DNA from 4 places in the Actinoplanes sp. HUAS TT8 genome. Region 2 is predicted to be linked to each of the others. Evidence: riboswitches for the same ligand, from Rfam matches in the RefSeq annotation. Region 2 holds a riboswitch; each other region holds the start of a gene.

Region 1 (4,845 bases), 1.5 Mb from region 2:
CCAGTGCGGCGATCGCGCCGGTGGCGGCACCCAGCAGGGCGCCGCAGGCGACGGTGACCGCGGTGCGCGGGACCAGGACCGACAACAGGAGACCGCCGAGGACGGCGACCGCGACGGCGGCGCCGGGGCCCAGGGCGACGACCGCGTCGCCGATCTCCCGCATCGGGAGCAGGGCGGCCGCCGCGGCGAGACCACCGATCGCGGCCGTGAGCAGCCCGAACCGGATGAACCGGTGCTTGCGGCTCATCGGCGTCTTCTCGACCTCGGCCGGGTCGGCCACCGAGGCGGCGGCAACGGCACCGGCCGCAACCGCACCGGCCGGCTGAGCAGCTGCCGCGGCCGGGTCGAGAACCGCGGCCGGGTCGAGCGCGGTGGCCGAGGCCTGAGCCGGGCCGGCCGGGGACGGGGCCTGGTCGAGGAGGGCCGTGGCGGTGGGCCGGCTGAGCGGCGCAGCCTGAGAGTCCCCGGGACGTGTGCCCGTGGAGTGATCAGGTTTGTCGGTCATGCAGGCCTACCGCCCCAACTGTCGTCGGTTCAGGACAAGGTCGTTCCGGTTGTTCCGCGCCCGTCTTCGTCGTCGTATGGCCCTCAGGCCGGTAGCCCGGCGGAGAGCCGTTCGCCCCGGAGCCGTTCGGCCCAGGAGTCGTCGAGGGGCGCAAGCCTATCCGCGCCGGTGGACCAACGGAGTAGCAGATCGGCTAGCGCTGGGTTGCGAGACAACGCCGGACCGTGACTGTAGGTTCCGATGATCTTGCCGGCCCACGCCCCCTCGGTCTGGCCGTCGTTGCCGATGCCCCCGGTCACCCGGGCCAGCGGTGCGGCGTGTGCGCCCAGGTGGGTGCGGCCGCCGTGGTTCTCGAAACCGGTCAGCGGGGGCAGGCCGAGCCGCGGGTCGATGTCGCCCCGCAGTTCGCCGACCGCCCGGGTCTCACCCCGGTCGGACGTGATGTCGAGCAGCCCCAGGCCCGAACATTTCGTCCCCTTGGCGAAGAACGAGTGACCGAAAAGCTGGTAACCGGCACAGATGGCCAGAACCGAGGCGCCCTGGGCCACCGCCCGGTGCAGACCGCCGTCGGTGATCAGCCGCTGGGCGGCGAGGGCCTGCGGGCCGTCCTCACCGCCGCCGATCAGGTAGATGTCGGCGGTGGTGGGCATCTGCATGTCCGAGCGGACCTCGTAGGTCTCCACCGGGATGCCGCGAGCGGCCGCCCGGTGCGCCAGGATCAGCATGTTGCCCCGGTCGCCGTAGGTCGACAGCAGATCGGGGTAGATCCACACGATCCGCAGCGTGCTGTCGTTCATGCTCGAGACCTCTGTTTCCCGGTGCGGAACTGCTCAGTTGACACGGTCGAGTCCCGCTCGGATGTCCTGGAACGCCGTGTAGTTGGCGATCACCTCGAGACGGCCCGGCGGCACCTGCGCCAGCGCCTCGTCGAAGGTGTGTACGTGCTGGAACGGAACCTGGTTCACCTGGAGGCGGACGGCCAGGTCGAACGCCCGGTCGCCGGTGATCAGCACCGGACGGTCCCGCAGCGGGGCGAAGTCGACATCCCACAGCCAGGACGTGTCCAGCCCGTCGGGGTCCCGCGCGTTGATCGAGAGCAGGGTCGGCGCCTGGTCGGCCATGTCGAACGCTTCGAGCCAGCTCGCCGGGTTCTTCGCCAGGAGCAGGCGGATGTTGCGCCCGTCGCGGTCGACCTGCGCATACCGCCCGGCGATGGACGTCACCCGGGAGAGCCGGGGCAGCGCCTCGATCGGACGAACGCCGAACTCACCGGCGACCGCGAGCGCGGTGGCCGCGTTACCCAGATTGACCTTGCCCGGCAGCTGCAGCTTGACCAGGTGCCAGTCGCCGCGCGGGTCGATGACGCCGTCCTCCTCCACCACCCACTGGGGGGTGGGGCGGCGCAGCGGGCAGCCGGTGCACCACCAGTCGCCGTTGGCCCGCTCGATCGGATGGCCGCTCTCCGGGCAGACGAACGAGTCGTCGTGCCAGCGCTGGCCGGCGCTGAACCAGGTGCTCTGCGGGCTGGAGCTCGCGGCCCAGACGACCATCGGGTCGTCCGCGTTGGCCACCACCCGGATCTCGGGGTGGCCGGCCAGCGCGGTCTTCCACAGCTGCGCCATCATCGCCACCTCCTTCGCCCGGTCCAGCTGGTCGCGGGAGAGGTTGAGCAGCGCGACCACCTTGGGGCGGGTGGCCTGGATCACCTGCGGCAGGTAGTGCTCGTCGGTCTCCAGCACCGCGAACGGGGTGTGCCCCTCCTTGGCCAGCGCCGAGGTGTGGCCGGTGGGCATGTTCGCCCCGTACCCGTTGGTGGCGACCCGGCCGAGCACCCCGAGCGCGGCCGCGGTGAGCCGTGTCGTGGTGGTCTTGCCGTTGGTGCCGGAGACCAGCGCGACGGCGCGGCCGGACGCGAGGTGGGCCAGGAGGTCGGGGTCGATCTTGAGGCCGATCCAGCCGCCGATCACCGAACCGTCGCCGCGACCCGCGGCCCTGGAGAGCGCGGCCGCGGTCTTCGACGCGGTGGTCGCGACTATGGCCCGTAATGGCATCTTCCCGTCCGTCACGCCAGCGAGGGTACCGGACCCGGGGGTTACGTCGAGTTGCCGGAAGGCCTGGATCACCGGACCGGTCCGGGTGGGCCGTACGGCTTACCCCGTTTGCGCCGCTGCCTAACGATTCGCGGCCACCAATGGGTTACCACCTGAGAAATTGTGTGTTCTGGTTCACTGGGGACGATCAACTTTGCGTGTTCAGGTGAGTTCGTAGAGTCACGGCATTTGTCTCGCGGAGATAACAAACCGGACACAGGCCAATGTGCCAACTACTTAGAGTGACGATTTCGCACCTGACGATCATGAGGGAATTCAGGTACCAAGGATTCCGCCGGCGGCAACCGCTCGCCGGTCGCGCTCAACCGGTTCACGCCGAGCCCTGCCCCGGACCGGTGGACGCGACCATGTGAAGTACCAGAAAGCTGACCAGGCATTCGGGGGCAGGGACGGGGAACCCAGATTTCCGGTCCGGACCCGCGTCGTCCCACCCGACGGCGCATCAGGTCCCGGACCTTGGGGTGAAGCCACCGCGGTGGCCGGGCAAGCCTTCCCGCCCGAACCCGACAGCTAACCTCGCAGGCGTGCCGGAGGGATTTCCTAACCGTGCACGAGCACAGTTCGGGCCGCCACCGCGCGGTCCGCAATCGGCGCCTCACCGGCGCCACCACCGCCGCGCTGTCCCTGGGTCTTTGCCTGTGTGCCGGCCAGTTGCTGGCATCGGCACCCGCCCTGGCAGCGACCACGACGACCCCGGTCATCTCCACCACGGCGGCGAAGGCGGCCGCCAAGGTGAAGCCCACCCTGACCACCCGGGTCAGCGTTCGCACCATCGCGTGGGGCAACAGCACCAGGATCACCGCCAAGGCCGTCGACCCGCGGACCGGCAAGGCGGCCAAGGGCACCATCCGGCTGCAGGCCTACGTCAACGGCAAGTGGGTTCTCTACGCGAAGAAGACCGTTCCCAGCAGTGGTACGGTCACCTTCTCCACCTCGCCGAAGACGACCATCTGGCTGCGGACGCTCTTCACCGGCGCCGGGTACACCTCGACGTCCCACCAGGCGAAGATCACCGTGAAGACCAGCGGTGCCAAGGTCCTCGCCGAGGCGAAGAAGCACACCGGCGCGCTGTACAAGTTCGCCGCGGCCGGGCCGAGCCGGTTCGACTGCTCGGGCTTCACCCAGTACGTCTACAAGAAGGCGGCCGGGAAGAAGCTGCCGCACAAGGCGGACGGCCAGCAGGACTACGGCAAGGCGGTCAGCAAGTCGAGCAAGAAGGTCGGCGACCTGATCATCTTCCGGTCCGGGTCGTACGGGTACCACGCCGGCATCTACGCCGGTGGCGGCTACATGTACGACTCCCCGCACACCGGGGCCCGGGTCGGCAAGCACAAGATCTACGGCAGTAACTACGTCGTACGTCGTCTGACGGCGTGACGTCGTCCGCCGGGCTCGTCGGCGGGATCCGGCTGCTGGGGATCTCGGTCGATGCGAGTGCTCGGCGGACAGCACCAAGTAAGTAAGGAAGCACCGCCAGTGGGGCGTGACCCGATCCGGGTCACGCCCCACTGGCGTTCGTGCTGTCCGGAGGTGGTCCGCGGCGGCGGGAGAGTCGCGGGGGCGGGGGAGTCGCGGGGGCGGGGGAGTCGCGGGGGCGGGGGAGTCGCGGGGGCGGGGGAGTCGCGGGGGCGAGGGAGTCGCGGGGGCGAGAGAGCCGCGGGGGCGGGGGAGTCGCGACGGTGGGCGGGCCGCGGGCGGCGGGGGAGCCGCGGGGATCGGCGCCCGGTGGCCGGGGCGGGCCGCGCGGATCGGCGCCCGGGGTCGCGCGGTGAGAGGGGCCACAGGGGCCGGAGGTGCTTGTGGAGGCTCGGGACGGTCCACATTCGGCCGCCCGGAGGCTCCACTTTCCTCCCCGGGGGGCCTCCACTTTCCTCCCCGCGGCGCGGGCGACCACTCCACCGACGAGGTTTTGACCGTTTTGCGCCGGACTTATCGACCCTCGTGCGCCTGATGTCGGAAACCGGACCTGGTGGATCATGCTGAACCCCTCCACTTCGACCCACCCCCTGTGAACTGGGATTACGTCCGCGAAAACAGTTCGCGAGCAGCCGCTTTCGGGTTGCAGGTGGAGGGAAGTGGAGTAGAGTGGGGCCCAGTGGCAGGACCGAGGAATCCGACCGAGAGCCTGCCGGCCCGAGTTGACAGACGGCCCGCTTCCTCCGCGAAGGAGCGGCTGTCCCGGCAAAGGGGTGGGGGCCGATGTTCCTCGGCACGCACACCCCTCGGCTG
Region 2 (4,845 bases):
TGATGTCATTTCGGAGCACCGCCGCTCCGGCCGGTGCGCGCTTCACTGTCGCCACACGGTGACTATAGCGCTACGACGTAACGGTTGCGTCCCGCCGCGACGTCGGATACCGTTCCCTCCGACGTCGATACGAACCCGTTCCATCGGCGTCGGCGGACGCCTGTCATGCTTCTACCTGTGCTTGAAGGCGAATCACCGGAGTCCGCCGCCTCGTACCGGCAGACGAGATCGGAGCACCACCCCATGCCAGAGACAGCGGTTGCCGATACCGCTCCCGCGATTCCGCTCAAGGAACTCGCGCAGCGGCACGGCCTCACCTCTTCCGGACGGCTGGTCGGACCGTTGGAGTACCTCACCCAGTTGTGGGGTTACCGGCACTTCATCACCGCGCACGCCAAGGCCAAGACGGTCTCCGCGCTGGGCACGACGCACCTGGGCACGCTGTGGCAGGTTCTCACCCCGGCCCTGAACGCGTTCGTGTACTACATCATCTTCGGTGTCATCATCGGCACCGGCGCGAACAGCACGAACTTCATCGCGTACCTCTGTATCGGTGTTTTCGTGTTCGGTTTCTCGCAGACCATCGTCGGTCAGGGCGCCAACGCGATCACCGGAAACCTCGGCCTGATCCGGGCGCTGCACTTCCCGCGGGGCAGCCTGCCCCTGTCGACCGCCCTGGTGGAGATCCGCAACTTCGTCACCGCGCTCGGTGTGCTGCTGGTCATCGTGCTCTTCACCGGTGAGCGGCCCGACCTGACGTGGCTGCTGGTCCTCCCGGCGCTGCTGCTGCAGTCGCTGTTCAACGTCGGCCTGGCGCTCTTCTTCGCCCGGCTGGGTTCCAAGATGCGCGACATCAAGCAGCTGATCCCGTTCATCATGCGCTTCTGGATGTACGCGTCGGCCGTGCTCTACCCGGTCACCCGGTTCACCGATCACCTGCACGGATGGAAGCTGCACCTGATCGAGGCGAACCCGATGCTGGTCTTCATCGAGCTCTACCGGCACTCGCTGATGGAGAACGTCAAGCTGGCCGGCAGCCCGCAGCTCCTGTGGACCGAGGCCGCCATCTGGGCCGTGGTCGTGAGCATCGGCGGCTTCCTCTACTTCTGGCGCGGAGAGAAGGGCTACGGCCGTGGCTGACATCGAGAAGGTCCCGACCGTCATCGCGGACAACGCGCACATCGTCTACAAGATCGTCGGAGCGATCGGGGCGAACCAGGTCAGCCCGCTCTCGGCTCTCAAGCGGCTCGTGACCAAGACCAACTCGGCCAACGTGCGCGAGGTGCACGCGGTCAAGGGCGTCAGCTTCGTCGCCTACAAGGGTGAGGCGATCGGCCTGATCGGCAGCAACGGCTCGGGCAAGTCGACCCTGCTGCGCGCGGTCGCCGGTCTGCTGCCGGTGGCCCAGGGCGCGATCTACGCCTCCGGCCAGCCGTCGCTGCTGGGCGTCAACGCCGCCCTGATGAACGACCTGTCCGGCGAGCGCAACGTCGAGCTGGGCTGCCTGGCCATGGGCATGAGCCCGGCCGAGGTCAAGGAGAAGGCGGCCTCGATCATCGAGTTCTCCGGCATCAACGAGCGCGGCGACTTCGCCTCGCTGCCGATGCGGACGTACTCGTCCGGCATGGGGGCCCGGCTGCGCTTCGCGATCGCCGCGGCCAAGAAGCACGACGTGCTGCTGATCGACGAGGCGCTGGCCACCGGTGACGCCAAGTTCCGCCGCCGCAGCGAGGCGCGGGTCCGCGAGCTGCGCAAGGACGCCGGCACGGTGTTCCTGGTCAGCCACAGCGAGCAGTCGATCCGGGACACCTGCGAGCGGGTGATCTGGCTGGAGTCCGGCGAGATCCGCGCCGACGGCGACACCGAGGAAGTGCTCAAGGAGTACGAGACCTACATGAAGAAGTAGGTCCTCACGACGAAGCAAGAAGCCCGGGCCGTCGGCCCGGGCTTCTTGCGTATCAGGTCACTGACAGATGTACGTGATTCGTATGGTCGGTCGACGGCGTCCCGCCCGCACCCGAGTAGGACTTCCAGCCGCTGCTCGGCAGCCAGATCCGTTTGAACCAGATCACGTAGAGCACGCCGAGCGTGTCCGCGTTGTGGATGAAGTAGTTGGCCAGGTTCGTGCCGTACGTCTTGCTGCTGCCGGTCGCCACCCCGCCGAAGCCGCCCTTGTCGGCGGCGAAGTCGCAGGCCCGGCCCTTCGGGTGTTCCCCGCTGTTCTGATGCCGGAAGCAGGCCACGTAGTGGTTGAAGCCGGCCGCCTGGGCCTGCTTCAACGCGAAGTTCAGGCGCGGGGTGATGCAGCCGGTGGTGGTCGGATCATCCACGGTGCAGCCGCCGGAGAGGCTGCCGGAGGGCTTGGACGCGTCCGTGCTGCCGCCGGAGCTGCCCGAGTCGTCACCGGAGTCGCTGCCCTGGTTCGCTTCCTTGAGCGCCTGCTCGGCCTGCGTCTTGCGGGCGGCCATCACGTTCACCTGCCGCTGCTGGTCGACGATGGTCGCGTCGATCGCGGTCTTGGCCTTGACCTGATTGTCCCGGGTGGTCCGCAGGTCGGAGACGGCCTGGTTCTGCCGCTCGGCCACGGTGGTCAGCAGCTGGGCCCGGTCCAGGAAGCCTTCGGTGGTGTCGGCGCTGAGCAGCGCGCTCAGCGGCCCGAGCCGGCCCATCGTGTAGGCCTGCACGGCGTACATGTTCAGGGATTTCTGCTGGGGGCCGATCGCGGCGTCGAGCTCTTTGAGCGTCGCGGCCAGCTTGGTCTGCTGCGTCTTGGACGTCTGCAGTTTGGTCTTGGCCGTGACGTAACCCTTGGAGGCCTCGTCGAGTTTGTCGAGCAGGGACTTGGAACCGCCCTCACCGTCGTCGCCGGACTCCCCGGGGGCGGCGAGGGGCCGGGGTGCCGCGGAGGCCGGCGCGCCGGCGCCGACTATCGCGCATGCGGCGACCAGCAGCGCGAGAACCGCCACCCATCGTCGCCGCGCAGTCACATGCTGCACTGGCTTGTTTCCTTCCGTCGGCCGCCGGCCGGGTTAGCTGACGGGTTCGGGACGAAGGAAATCCCTACCGCTGTCGCGGATTCACCCCGGAGGAAACGTGGATCCCCGGCTCGCTCGTTGTTGCGATTAGGCGGCGGTTCCCTGGATGGGAACCGGGACCGACCATACCCACTCGATCGAGGAATCGACAGTTCTCGTACCCATTGCTACGGCCCGGTCACCACTGGTGACACCATTACGGAAAGTCGTTAACAGGTAACGGTTTTGACGGTTTCTCCGGTCCTGATACCGCGTGATATCTCAGGTAAACTGGCCGCCGGTCCTGCCAGGACGGCACCGCCCCCGAGTTGCCGGCAGGCCGCCGCCCAATCGCCGAAAGGTGAGCCGGGGAACCAGGTAGTTGGGGTGAATCCGCGTAATGCGGTAGGGATAGCTTCCGTCCCGAACCCGTCAGCTAACTCGGTCGGCGGTGACTAGGAAGGATTGTTGATGACCGCACGTCCCCGCCGGTGGCTGATACTTGCCCTGGCGCCGCTTGTGGCCGCCACCGCGATGTTCGTGGCACCGGTCACGCCGGCACAGGCCGCACCCAGCGGCAGCTCGTCGACCCCCGCGGAGGGTGACGACAGCGATGACCTCTCCGCGCAACTCGAGACGACCAACCGCCGGTTCGTCAACGCCAAGGCCGCCTACGCGACCTCGGTGAAGAACCAGGCCGCTCTGAACGTCAAGAAGGCCGCTGCCGAGAAGACGCGGGACGCGCTGATCCCCGAGGTCAACGCGATCGCCCGGCAGCAGTACGAGTTCGGCACGCTGAACAGCCTGAGCTTCCTGCTCCAGGCCAACGACTCGTCCGACTTCATCGCCAAGGCGGTCTCCCTGGAGGAGATCAACAAGCTTCACGACGCGAAGCTGAACGAGCTGAACACGGCGCTGGCGACGATCAACGACAGCAAGGCGAAGATCGACGCCGAGGTCAAGAACCAGAAGACCCAGCTCACGATCCAGCAGAAGCAGCACGACTCGGCCGAGGGCCAGCTCGAACTGCTCGGCGGCGGGACCGGCATCAACAAGACGATCACCAACGGTTTCGTCGACGCGGTCTCCAAGGTCGCGGCGCCGGCACCGCGCAACTCCGAGGGCGGCTTCTCGCCGGAGTCCTGCAACCAGGACGACCCGACGACCGACGGCTGCATCACCAAGCGCACCCTGCACCTCTATCAGGAGGTGAAGAAGGCCGGGTTCAACCGGTTCGTCGGCTGCCATCGCAACGGCGGTCCGTTCGAGCATCCCAAGGGCCGGGCCTGCGACTGGTCCCTGCAGAACAGCGGCTTCTCGGTGGCGCACAACGACGACATGATGCGGTATGGGAACGACCTCACCGCGTTCCTGGTACGCAACGCCGACCGGCTCGGGATCTACTACGTGATCTGGTACAAGCAGATCTGGTTCCCGGCGACCGGCAACTGGCACGCCTACCACGGTCCGAGCGACCACACCGACCACGTGCACGTGTCGCTGCTGTAGCGCTCGACGACAGCACGAGAAAGCCCCCGGTCCGCGTGGACCGGGGGCTTTTTTCACGCCGTACGCGAAGAAATCATGGATGCGGGGTGGCCCGGCGGACCGGAGCGCGGCCCGCGGGCTGCGTCGGCGAGGGACCGACCGGACCGGCCGACGGAATCGGCATGGTCACCGGGCGGACCTGGGTCACTTCGATTTCTTTGCCGTGGTGCAGCAGGGTGAGTCGGGCCGAGCCGCCGCCGTTGCGCAGCGAGTAGGTGACCTCGTCGGCGGTGACGTTGACTCGTAGGCGCAGGCCGTGCCAGAGCAGCGAGAAGTCGAGGTT
Region 3 (4,845 bases), 2.7 Mb from region 2:
GTGCTCGTCGCCCGCCTTGGCGAAGCGCGGCGGCACGACGTCGCCGAACTCCTGCTCCATGGCCGCCCAGTCCACGTTCGCGGCCTGCGCCTTCGGCTTCTCCGCGGCCTCGGCCGGTTCCGCCTTCCGAGCGGCCGGCGGCGCCAGCGCGGAGACCATCAGGGCCCGGGCCGCGTCGTTGCCGGGCTCACGGCTCAACACCTGAGCGGCGTGCTCGATCGCCTCGGCGCCCCGGCCGGCGGCGACCAGCAACTCGGCCAGGTGCAGCCGCAACGGCAGGTCGTCAGGGCGGGCCTGCACCGCCGCGGTCAGGCTGTCGATCAAGGCGTCGCTCATGAAACGCGATTATGCCCGCGTTGCCCGTGACGCGACCGCTCGCCCGGCCCCCGGCGGCTCTCAACGCCCGGTCAGCGTGCGGAAGAACGTGATCACGTCGTCGGCGAACAGGTCCGGCACCTCCAGCGCGGCGAAGTGCCCGCCACGAGGGAATTCGGTCCAGTGCCGGACGTCGTACTGCCTCTCCACGAACGGCCGGATCGACTGGGTGATGTCACCCGGCAGGACCGCCACGCCGAGCGGTGCGGTGCAGGTCACCGGCACGTTCACCCCGCTCTCCCGGACCAGCCGGGCGGATGATCCGGCGGTCCGGTGGAACCAGTGATGGGCCACGTCGGCCAGAATCCGGTCGTCCGGCACCGGCGTGGCCGGATCGGACCAGCGGTCGAACTTGTCCGCCCAGAAGGCGAGCAGACCGGTGGGCGAGTCGGTGAACGCGTAGGCCGGCGTCTGCGGGCCGGTGGCGAACTGCATCTGATGCGGATGCCGATTCTTCGCCAGCTCCATGGTCCGGGCCAGCCGTGCCTGATCCGACTCGGACAGCCCCTCCGGAGAACCGGGCGTGGGCAGGTAGTTGACGTGCACGCCGACGACGCTCTCCGGGGCGACACCGGCCAGGTGGCGGGAGATGCCGGACCCCCAGTCGCCGCCCTGCGCCCCGTAGCGCCGATAGCCCAGCTCGCCCATCAGCCGCGCCCACGTCTCGGCGACCCGCCGCTGGCTCCAGCCGCGCCGGGTGGTCGGCCCGGACAGCCCGAAACCGGGAATCGCCGGGACGACGACGTGGAAGTGCTCGGCGAGCCGCCCCACCACGTCCAGGAACTCGACGGTCGAGCCGGGCCAGCCGTGGGTGAGCACGACGGGCAGCGCCTTCGGGTCCGGGTTGCGCAGATGCAGGAAGTGGACGCGGTCGCCATCAACGTCAAAGACGAATTGGGCGTACGAGTTGAGCTCCGCCTCGTGTCCACGCCAGTCGAACCGCTGCCACCGCTCGGCGAGCGCGCGCACCCGGGCCAGGGGAATGCCGTACTCGTCACCGGCGTCGGGCAGCTCGTCGGGCCAGCGGGTGCGCGCCAGCCGGTCGGCCAGGTCGTCGAGGTCGGACTGCGGAAGGTGAAGCCGGAATTCGTTCATAGGGATAACGTTAGTCCGACTAACGTTAATCCGTCCAATGTTATCGTCGACACATGGATCACCTACCCAGCTGGCTGCTCACCCAGACCGCCGCGCACGCCCACCGGCTGGTCGGCGACGGGTTCGCGGCGGCCGGGGCGCGGGGCTATCACCTGCGGCTGCTCGACTCGCTGGCCACCGAGGGGCCGGCCAGTCAGGCCGACCTGGGGCGGCGCACCCTCATCCACCTCAGCGACCTGGTCGGCGCGCTCAACGAACTGGAGACCGGCGGGTTCGTGGTCCGCTCCCCCGACCCGGCCGACCGGCGGCGCAACGTCATCACGATCACCGACGACGGCCGGGCGCGAGCGCGGGAGCTGACCGTCCGGGCCGCTCAGGTGCAGGAGGAGCTACTGGAGCCGCTGTCGCCGGCCGAGCGGGAGCAGCTGGTCACGCTGCTGCGCCGGCTCCTCGACCACCACCGGAGTGTGGGCTCGGTCACGCCGAGCACCGAGGCGGCCCCGAAAATGTCGTAGGCCCCTGGAAGCATCCCGGGTGTCCGATCGACCGGGAAGGGGGCCGCGACGATGGCAGGCGGGGCTTTCACCGCGTACGCGGGAATTCGGGGTGCAAAAAGGCCGCCCCCGGCGAACCGGAAGCGGCCTTTCTACCGTGAGTGGGCTCAGCCCGGCCGGCGATAGCCGGCGATGGGACCGCGGTCGATGGTGGCCATCCGCACGAAGTCGCCCGTGTGCGGTGCGTGCACCACCATGCCCTTACCGATGTAAATGGCGACATGGTGCACGTCGGAGTAGTAGAAGACCAGGTCACCTGGCTTCAACTCGCTCCGGCTGACCGATTTGCCCTCGGTCCACTGATCCTTCGTGTAGTGCTCGAGGTGCACACCGACGGCCGCCCAGGCCGCTTTCGTCAGGCCTGAGCAGTCGTAGCTGTTCGGGCCCTCGGAACCGAAGACGTAAGGCTTGCCGACGAGGTCGCACGCCCTCTGCGCCGCGCGGCCGCCCTTGTCGTTGGTGTACTCGGCCGGGCACAGCCCGGTCTTGTACGGCCCGTCGTCCGACCCGTCGTACGACGTCTGTCGCAGCTTCTGAAGGGAGGCGATCTGTTTCTCGATCGCCGTCTTCTTGGTCTTGAGGTCGGTGTCCCGGGTGGCGATCTCGGTGGCCAGGGCGTCCACCTTGGCCTTGTCAGCGGCGTACTTGTCGCGGAGCTTCACGACGTCGCTGACCGAGGCCTGCCGGTTGGCGGCCAGCTGCTCGAGAAGGGACAGCTTCTCGGTCAGGCTGGTCGGCGAACCGCTCAGGATCGCGCCGACGGCGGTCGGCGGACCCTGCATGTAGGCATCAGTCGCCATGTTGCGCACTTCGCCCAGAGCCGCGTCGACCTTCTTCTGCAGCGGCGCGAGCGTCGTGCTCAGCTGCTTCTGCTGTTTCTGCAGCTTGAGCAGCTTCCCGTGCACGTCGTTGAAGTCCTCGATGACGGGCTCGAGCTCGTTCCACTGCTTGTCGATCTGGGATTCGACGTCCGACGTCGGATCGGCATGGGCGACGGCAGGTCCGTTGACAACAAACCCGGCAGCGATGACGGCGCAGAGCAGACCGCGCAGCACACCCCGCGCGCCTATCCGTTTCACGTAGGTGCGTTGTCCTTTCTTCCACTCGGCCGCCGACCGGGTTAGCTGACGGGTTCGGGCGGGAAGCACGCCCGGCCGCGAGGTCACGGCTTCACCCCGGAGGAACCTGGGTCCCCGGCTCGCCTCGCGGCGATTAGGCGGTGGCTCGTCAGATCGGCCGGTTGGACGATGGGGGGCTGCCGAACCGGGGACCACCGTACTCGGATCATGCGGGCAAATGAAGCGCGCCTCGACGATGAAACTACCCGCACTTCCTCCGGCACTCACAGTGAGCGGAACGGCCACGCGTCCAGGGCTTGCGCCAGCCAGGGCACGATCAGGATCACCGTGGGTAACACCAGCAGGCCGGTCGCGGCGATTCCGGCGACCACCGACAGACCGGTCGAACGGGGTGCCGGTCCGGCAAGACGGTCAAGCCGGCGACGGCGGGATTCACCCGCCGGGTCGGCCGGCGCCTCCTCCGCGAGGGGGACGGCGTCCGACAACCGGGCCAGCGCGGCGCGCAGCGGGGCCGGGCCCGTGCGGCGGCGGGCGGCGTCGTCGGAGACCATCTCCAGCAGCAGATGCACCGCGTCGAGCGGCGCCCGGGACCGCAGCGGGCGCGGCACCGCCTGATAGAACGCGGTGAACGACTCCATCACCAGCTCGTGCCGGTGCCGCAGGTGCGCCTGCTCGTGGGCGAGCACCGCGTCCACCTGCTCCCGGTCCAGGATCCGCAGCACCGCGTCGCTGAGCACGACCCGCGGCTCGCGGCCGGGCACGCAGTAGGCCAGGGGCAGCGCGCCGTCGAGTACCCGGACCTCGCCACCGCCCAGCTCCTGGTGACGTTCCGCGCGGTCGAGCAGGTCGGCCAGCATCCGGTGCCGCTCGCGCCGGGCCCTCGCCCGTACCGAAACCTTGATCAGGGAGATCAGCAGACGGATCACGATCGTGGCCGCCACCGCCAGGGAGAAGACCAGGGACGCGACCACCCACGGATGGTCGGCGCCGGCCGCCCGGGTCAACTCCTCGGGCGCGGCCAGCACCACGCCGAGCGCGCACAGCACCCCGGCGAGGGTGAGCGCCTGCCAGAGCAGGACGGCGGCCACCGGCGCACGGTCGGGCCAGCGGGCGCCGGCCAGGATGCCCGGGACGACCAGCGAGAGGGTCAGCCCGAGGGCTCCTAGAAGAAGTGCGGTCACGTCTCTTTCGGTGTGGCGTCCAGGGCGGCTCGGATCGCGCCGGGGGGCAGCTGACCGAGGAAGTATGCCAGCGCGGCGTCCTGATCGGGAGTGCCGTTGAGCGCGTCGAACATCAGAGCGGCGGTCATCTCCTCGCGGGACTGCGCGGGGGCGTACTTGTAGGCGCGGTCCTCCATCGTCCGGACGACGAGTTTCTTCTTCGCCAGCCGGTCGAGCACGGTCATCACCGTCGTGTACGCCAGATCACGGTCGGCGAGTATGCCGAGATAGACCTGCCGGACCGTCAAAGGGACATGAGACGCCCACAACTGGTCCATGACCTCACGTTCGAGACCGCCAAGTGCCATGTGACCCATCCTACTAGGGCCGGTCGTACTACGTCTCGTAGTATCTACTACGAAGAGTCGTAGAGGGGGACACCCGATGGACGTGCTCGACCTGACCCGGCTGCAGTTCGCGGTCGTGACGATCTATCACTACCTGTTCGTGCCGCTGTCGATCAGCCTGTCCGCGGTCGCCGCCGGGCTGCACCTGACCTGGATGCGCACCGGCTCCGAGCGG
Region 4 (4,845 bases), 910 kb from region 2:
GCCACCACCCGCCACCCCGCGGCCAGGAACGCCGCGATGGTGGCGGAGCCGAGCCCGCCGGTGCCGCCCGTCACAAGAGCAGTGTTGGTCATGGGGAGATCCGAACAGGTTGTCACCCGGCCGTGGGTGTGCTTTTCCTCACTACCACGCCCCCCAGCGGCCCTCACGGGGAATGTCACCGCATCGGGGAACGTCACCCGTGCGGGCGAGTGAAAAGAGGCGTGGCGTGCCGCAGTGTGGCCGATGGTCCCGTTCGGCCGGCGCGGCCGGGTCGGACGCGATCAATTCGATGTTCGCGTTTGTTTCAGGCCTGTCGGCGACCGGTCGATGCTGCACGTGAACCCCAAGGGCGAACAAGCCGTAATACCGGGTGTCCGCACCAGGGTGACGAGCATCGCGGCGCCCAGGTGATGCCCGTCGCTGTGGACGATGAGAGGCCGATGGTGTTATGAGGCGCGGTACGGGTATCCGTCTATCCGCAAGACGGTCGCAGAGAGATCGCGCTCAGCTACCGCGCACTGGGCTCTCAGGTAAGACCCAGGCATTCGTGACACTTTCGATCAGCCGGCAGGAATCAGCGCAGGCAGCCATTTGTTGTGTAGATGTCAGCAACCGCAATGCACGAGCTGCGGACGTTACGGGAGAGGGCTGATGGACGCAGGTATTGCCCGTAACAGGGTTAGTGACGGCAATGAGGGGACCGTGGGCAACGTGGAGAAGAACACCGTGATGCGTACCGACCAGGTTGCCGAGGAGCGCGACCTCGTCGGAGTCTACCTGCACGAAATCTCCCGGACGCCGCTGTTGGACGCCGCGCGTGAGGTCGAGCTCTCCAAGTCGATCGAGGCGGGCCTCTACGCCGAGCACCTGCTCGAGCAGGGCGAGGCGCGTCGTGGCATCAGCCGGGAAGAGCTCGAGCGGATCGTCGCCGAGGGCAGCAAGGCAAAAGACCTGTTCATCCGGGCCAACCTTCGGCTGGTCGTCTCCATCGCCCGCCGCTACGTGCGCTCCGGCATGCCGATGCTCGACCTGATCCAGGAGGGCAACACCGGCCTGGTCCGCGCCGTCGAGAAGTTCGACTACGAGCGCGGCTACAAGTTCTCGACGTACGCGACGTGGTGGGTCCGCCAGGCCATCAGCCGGGCGATCGCCCAGCAGGAGCGCACCGTGCGCCTCCCCGTGCACCTGGTCGAGGACGTCAACCGGATGCGTAACGTCACCCGCCAGCTCGTCCGCGAGCTCGGCGGCGACCCGGAGCCGGAGCAGATCGCGGCCGCCCTGGGCGTGACCGTGGAGCGGGTCAACGAGCTGACCCGCTGGGCCCAGGACACCGTGTCCCTGGACACCCCGGTCGGCGACGACGGCGACACCAACCTCGGTGACCTGGTCGCCGACAGCGACGCCCCGTCGCCCGAGGAGATCGTGCTGAGCGCACTGGAGCGCCAGCGCATCGAGGGCCTGCTGAACCACCTGGACGACCGCTCGGCCGGCATCATGCGGGCGCGGTACGGCCTGGAGGACGGCCGCGAGCACTCGCTGACCGAGGTGGCCTCGCGCTTCTCGCTCAGCCGGGAGCGGATCCGCCAGCTGGAGATCCAGGCGCTGGGCCGGCTGCGTGAGCTGGCCCGGGCCGAGGGCCTGCAGGCCGCCTGATCCACCGACAGAACTTCTGATCGACCGACAGCACGAAGAAGGCCGGTACCCCCGAGGGGCACCGGCCTTCTGCTTGTCCGCGGTGTTACAGAACCCGGCCGTATCCGTCCGGGGTCATGATGTTGATGCTGCGATGCAGGACGTCCCGCCCGGCCGACGGCGCGTCGATGATCATGCCGTCGCCGACGTAGATCGCCACGTGCCCGCCGCTGCGGTAGTACACCAGGTCACCGGGCTGGAGCTTGCTCTTGTCGGTGAAGAACTGGGCGTACGGTTTGTTCTTCTGCTGCGCGGCGCTGTGCGGCAGCGTGTGGCCGGCCTTGGCCCACGCGGCCATGGTCAGACCCGAGCAGTCGTACGAGTTCGGGCCGGCGTCGCCGAAACCGTACGGCTTGCCGATCTGCTTGAACGCGAAGGTCACCGCGACACCGGCGTCACCCGAGATGGTGGGGATGGGACCGGTGTAGGACCCCGAGTTCTCGGTGGCGCTGCCGTAGAGGTCCTCACGCATGTCGTACAGCTTCTTGAGGTCCTTCTTGATCTTCGTGGTCTGGGCGTCCAGCTCCTTGGACTGCAGCGTCTGCTTGGTCTGCTGCGTCTTGAGAGCCGTCTGCCGGTCCGTGAAGGTCTGCGTGGTCTCGGTGAAGGCGTCGATGTCCTGCTGGTTCGACCGGCTGAGCTGCTCGAGGTAGCTCATCCGCTGCAGGAGATCCTTCTGGTTGCTGCTGAGCAGGATCTCCGCCGGCCCGACCGGTCCCGTCATGTACGACGAGGTGGCGATCTTCTGCATGCGGGCGGAGGCCTGGGTGAGCGCCGCCTGGGCGGGCTTCAGCGAGGCGTTCAGCTTGGTGATGTCGCCCTGGGTCTTCTTCAGGGCGATCTTGCTGTTGTTGTATGCCTCGGTGACGTCCTCGAGCTTGTTGGAAGCGGTGGTGATCTGCTTCTCCAGCTCGGCCTTGGACGGGGCCGCGTGCGCGGCGGTAGCTCCCGACGTGGTGATCGCCAACGCGGTCAGCGCGACCACCAGCGCCCGGAGCCTGGTACGGGGGTGTGGCACTGGTCAGGGGCCCTTCTTCCGCTTCTGGCCGCCTACCGGGTTAGCTGACGGGTTCGGGCTCGGAAGACTGGCCCTACCGCTCACAACGCGGATTCACCCCAGGAAGTGGTTCCCCGGTTCGCGGCGGCACCGGCCCGGGGGATGGGCCGAGCGCCGCCCATGATTCGGCGGCGTTGGCCGGCGCCACGGCAGGTTTGTGGCTGCGGACCGAACCAACCGCATCAACTTATCGGGGTAGAAAACAAAATCAAGTACTGGCCGAGTGAAATTTGGCAATAGTCGGTCTTGCGAACTTAATCCCGATAACCGGCTGTCATTCGGCCCGCGCTGAGCGTTATTTAGATGAGCTTTTCAGCGGGCGGCGGCGAGTTCCGCATTCGGAACCCAGCGGCGCGTGACCCGGCGCTCGGCCCAGAACGAGAAGAACGGAATGGTGCCCGCGAGCATCACGATGATCATCCGGCGGAACGGCCAGCGCGCCCGGCGCGACAGGTCGAACGTGAGGAGCAGATAGATCATGTAGAGGAAGCCGTGCAGCGGGCCGATCACCGCGACCACCGTGTCGTTGTCGCCGATGTACTTCAGCGGCATGCCGACCAGCACGAGAACGACCAGGAACACGCCGACGATCCAGGCGATGATCCGATAGCGGGTGAGGGCGCCCTGCACGGGGGGATCTCCTTATTTCTTGGCGGTGCGGTAATCGGCCGGGCGGGCGCCGGGGTGCTCGGCCAGCCAGGCCAGATAGTCGTTGTAGGCCTGAAGCTCGGAGTCGGACTCGGCCGACGCGGCCGGCCGCACGGCGACCCGGACCGGGCGGCCCAGGGTGACCGGCGCCTGCGGATCGTGGACCACGGGCTCCTCGACGGCGGGCTCCTCGCCCGCCGGGTCGGACTTGCGGCGGAACAGCTGGATCTCCCGGATCCAGATGAACACCACGAAACCGGCGAAGACCGGCCACTCGAACATGTAACCCCAGCTGAGGGAGTTGCCCCCGGTCGCCCGGCTGAACTGCCACCACCCGAGCCCCAGACAACCCGCGGTCAGCACCAGCGCCAGGACGTGCCGGGCGATCCACGCCGGAGTCCACAGCCCTTTCATGCCCACGAGACTACCGGCGGGTTTGGTGATCGCCCGCACGGGCAAGCGTCAACACACGGACCTCGAATCGCAAGCGGAGGCGCACCATGGCGGACGCTCGATCCTCGACCGGCGCGACAGCCGACTTCGGCACCGGCGTCGACCCCGCGGTACTGGCCGACGACGACCTGTTCCGCGAACTGGCCAGCCTGCATCGAACCCGGCTGGAGACGCTGCGCCACGGGCCGGACGCGGCGCTGGAGAACCACTTCCGGCGCACCGCGGAACTGGAGACCGAGTACATGGCCCGCTTCCCCGGGCGCGAGGTCGACCCGGAAAGGCTCACCCAGGCGTTCTGACCCTCGCCTCGCCGAAGGGACCCCCCCACACATGTCCACCCTGCAGGAGAAGGCCGCCGCGGTGGCCCGCGCCTACGCGCCCCACGACCACCGGCCGCTCGGCGGCTACCTGGCCGCGATGGGGGCGTTCGGCGCACTCGCGGCCAGCCTGGCCGCGGCCGCCCGGCTCACCGGCCGGCCCGTCCCCGAACGCCCGGCCGTCGCCGACGTGGTGCTGATCTCCCTGGCCACCCACAAGCTCAGCCGCCTGATCGCCAAGGACTCGGTGACCAGCCCGCTGCGGGCGCCGTTCACCCGCTACACCGAGCCGGCCGGGGCGGCCGAGCTCAACGAGGAGGTCAGGGACTCCGGCAGCGGCCTCAAGCACGGCATCGGCGAACTCATCACCTGCCCGTTCTGCCTGGCCGCGTGGGTGGCCACCGGGCTCACCGGCGGGCTCGTGCTGGCCCCCCGGCTGACCCGGCTGGTGGCCACCGCGCTGACCGCCACCGCCGCCTCGGACTTCCTGCAGATGGCCTACTCCATAGCGAAGGAGAAGGCCGAGTGACGAGCGTTTGACTGTTAGTCAGGTCACAATCACTGCCGGAATCAGGGGCGGGTGCCGAAGGTTATCTACGGATGCCGGTGTGCCCAGTGTCCCCGGGCCTCACCCATCGCCTGCATGGAATACCGTTCGGCTGGAGCCATGCTGAGCCA

What was found. A riboswitch is a leader RNA that binds a small molecule or an ion and turns the genes downstream of it on or off. The one in region 2 is predicted to bind cyclic di-AMP.
Region 1: linked by a shared signal. The riboswitch ahead of ACSHV8_RS32525 (C40 family peptidase) and the one ahead of ACSHV8_RS39365 (coiled-coil domain-containing protein) in region 2 are both predicted to bind cyclic di-AMP.
Region 3: linked by a shared signal. The riboswitch ahead of ACSHV8_RS27390 (NlpC/P60 family protein) and the one ahead of ACSHV8_RS39365 (coiled-coil domain-containing protein) in region 2 are both predicted to bind cyclic di-AMP.
Region 4: linked by a shared signal. The riboswitch ahead of ACSHV8_RS35175 (NlpC/P60 family protein) and the one ahead of ACSHV8_RS39365 (coiled-coil domain-containing protein) in region 2 are both predicted to bind cyclic di-AMP.

The regions. Positions count from the first base shown of each region.
Region 1 is NZ_CP195646.1:7,373,952-7,378,796, reverse strand. Features, by position in the region: gene ACSHV8_RS32540 (TVP38/TMEM64 family protein) at 1-505, opposite strand, end outside; gene ACSHV8_RS32535 (type 1 glutamine amidotransferase) at 589-1,302, opposite strand; gene ACSHV8_RS32530 (MurT ligase domain-containing protein) at 1,336-2,556, opposite strand; cyclic di-AMP (ydaO/yuaA leader) riboswitch at 2,970-3,156, shown strand; gene ACSHV8_RS32525 (C40 family peptidase) at 3,163-3,993, shown strand; gene mraZ (division/cell wall cluster transcriptional repressor MraZ) at 4,816-4,845, shown strand, end outside.
Region 2 is NZ_CP195646.1:8,853,979-8,858,823, forward strand. Features, by position in the region: gene ACSHV8_RS39345 (TetR/AcrR family transcriptional regulator) at 1-55, opposite strand, end outside; gene ACSHV8_RS39350 (ABC transporter permease) at 244-1,140, shown strand; gene ACSHV8_RS39355 (ABC transporter ATP-binding protein) at 1,133-1,906, shown strand; gene ACSHV8_RS39360 (coiled-coil domain-containing protein) at 1,959-2,996, opposite strand; cyclic di-AMP (ydaO/yuaA leader) riboswitch at 3,003-3,139, opposite strand; cyclic di-AMP (ydaO/yuaA leader) riboswitch at 3,349-3,480, shown strand; gene ACSHV8_RS39365 (coiled-coil domain-containing protein) at 3,486-4,523, shown strand; gene ACSHV8_RS39370 (glycoside hydrolase family 65 protein) at 4,597-4,845, opposite strand, start outside.
Region 3 is NZ_CP195646.1:6,107,931-6,112,775, forward strand. Features, by position in the region: gene ACSHV8_RS27375 (tetratricopeptide repeat protein) at 1-336, opposite strand, end outside; gene ACSHV8_RS27380 (epoxide hydrolase family protein) at 397-1,470, opposite strand; gene ACSHV8_RS27385 (MarR family winged helix-turn-helix transcriptional regulator) at 1,524-1,985, shown strand; gene ACSHV8_RS27390 (NlpC/P60 family protein) at 2,132-3,103, opposite strand; cyclic di-AMP (ydaO/yuaA leader) riboswitch at 3,119-3,253, opposite strand; gene ACSHV8_RS27395 (M56 family metallopeptidase) at 3,367-4,284, opposite strand; gene ACSHV8_RS27400 (BlaI/MecI/CopY family transcriptional regulator) at 4,281-4,631, opposite strand; gene ACSHV8_RS27405 (cytochrome ubiquinol oxidase subunit I) at 4,708-4,845, shown strand, end outside.
Region 4 is NZ_CP195646.1:7,943,922-7,948,766, reverse strand. Features, by position in the region: gene ACSHV8_RS35185 (SDR family NAD(P)-dependent oxidoreductase) at 1-92, opposite strand, end outside; gene ACSHV8_RS35180 (sigma-70 family RNA polymerase sigma factor) at 652-1,653, shown strand; gene ACSHV8_RS35175 (NlpC/P60 family protein) at 1,739-2,710, opposite strand; cyclic di-AMP (ydaO/yuaA leader) riboswitch at 2,725-2,860, opposite strand; gene ACSHV8_RS35170 (DUF3817 domain-containing protein) at 3,062-3,379, opposite strand; gene ACSHV8_RS35165 (hypothetical protein) at 3,392-3,811, opposite strand; gene ACSHV8_RS35160 (DUF6158 family protein) at 3,898-4,149, shown strand; gene ACSHV8_RS35155 (DUF1360 domain-containing protein) at 4,181-4,696, shown strand.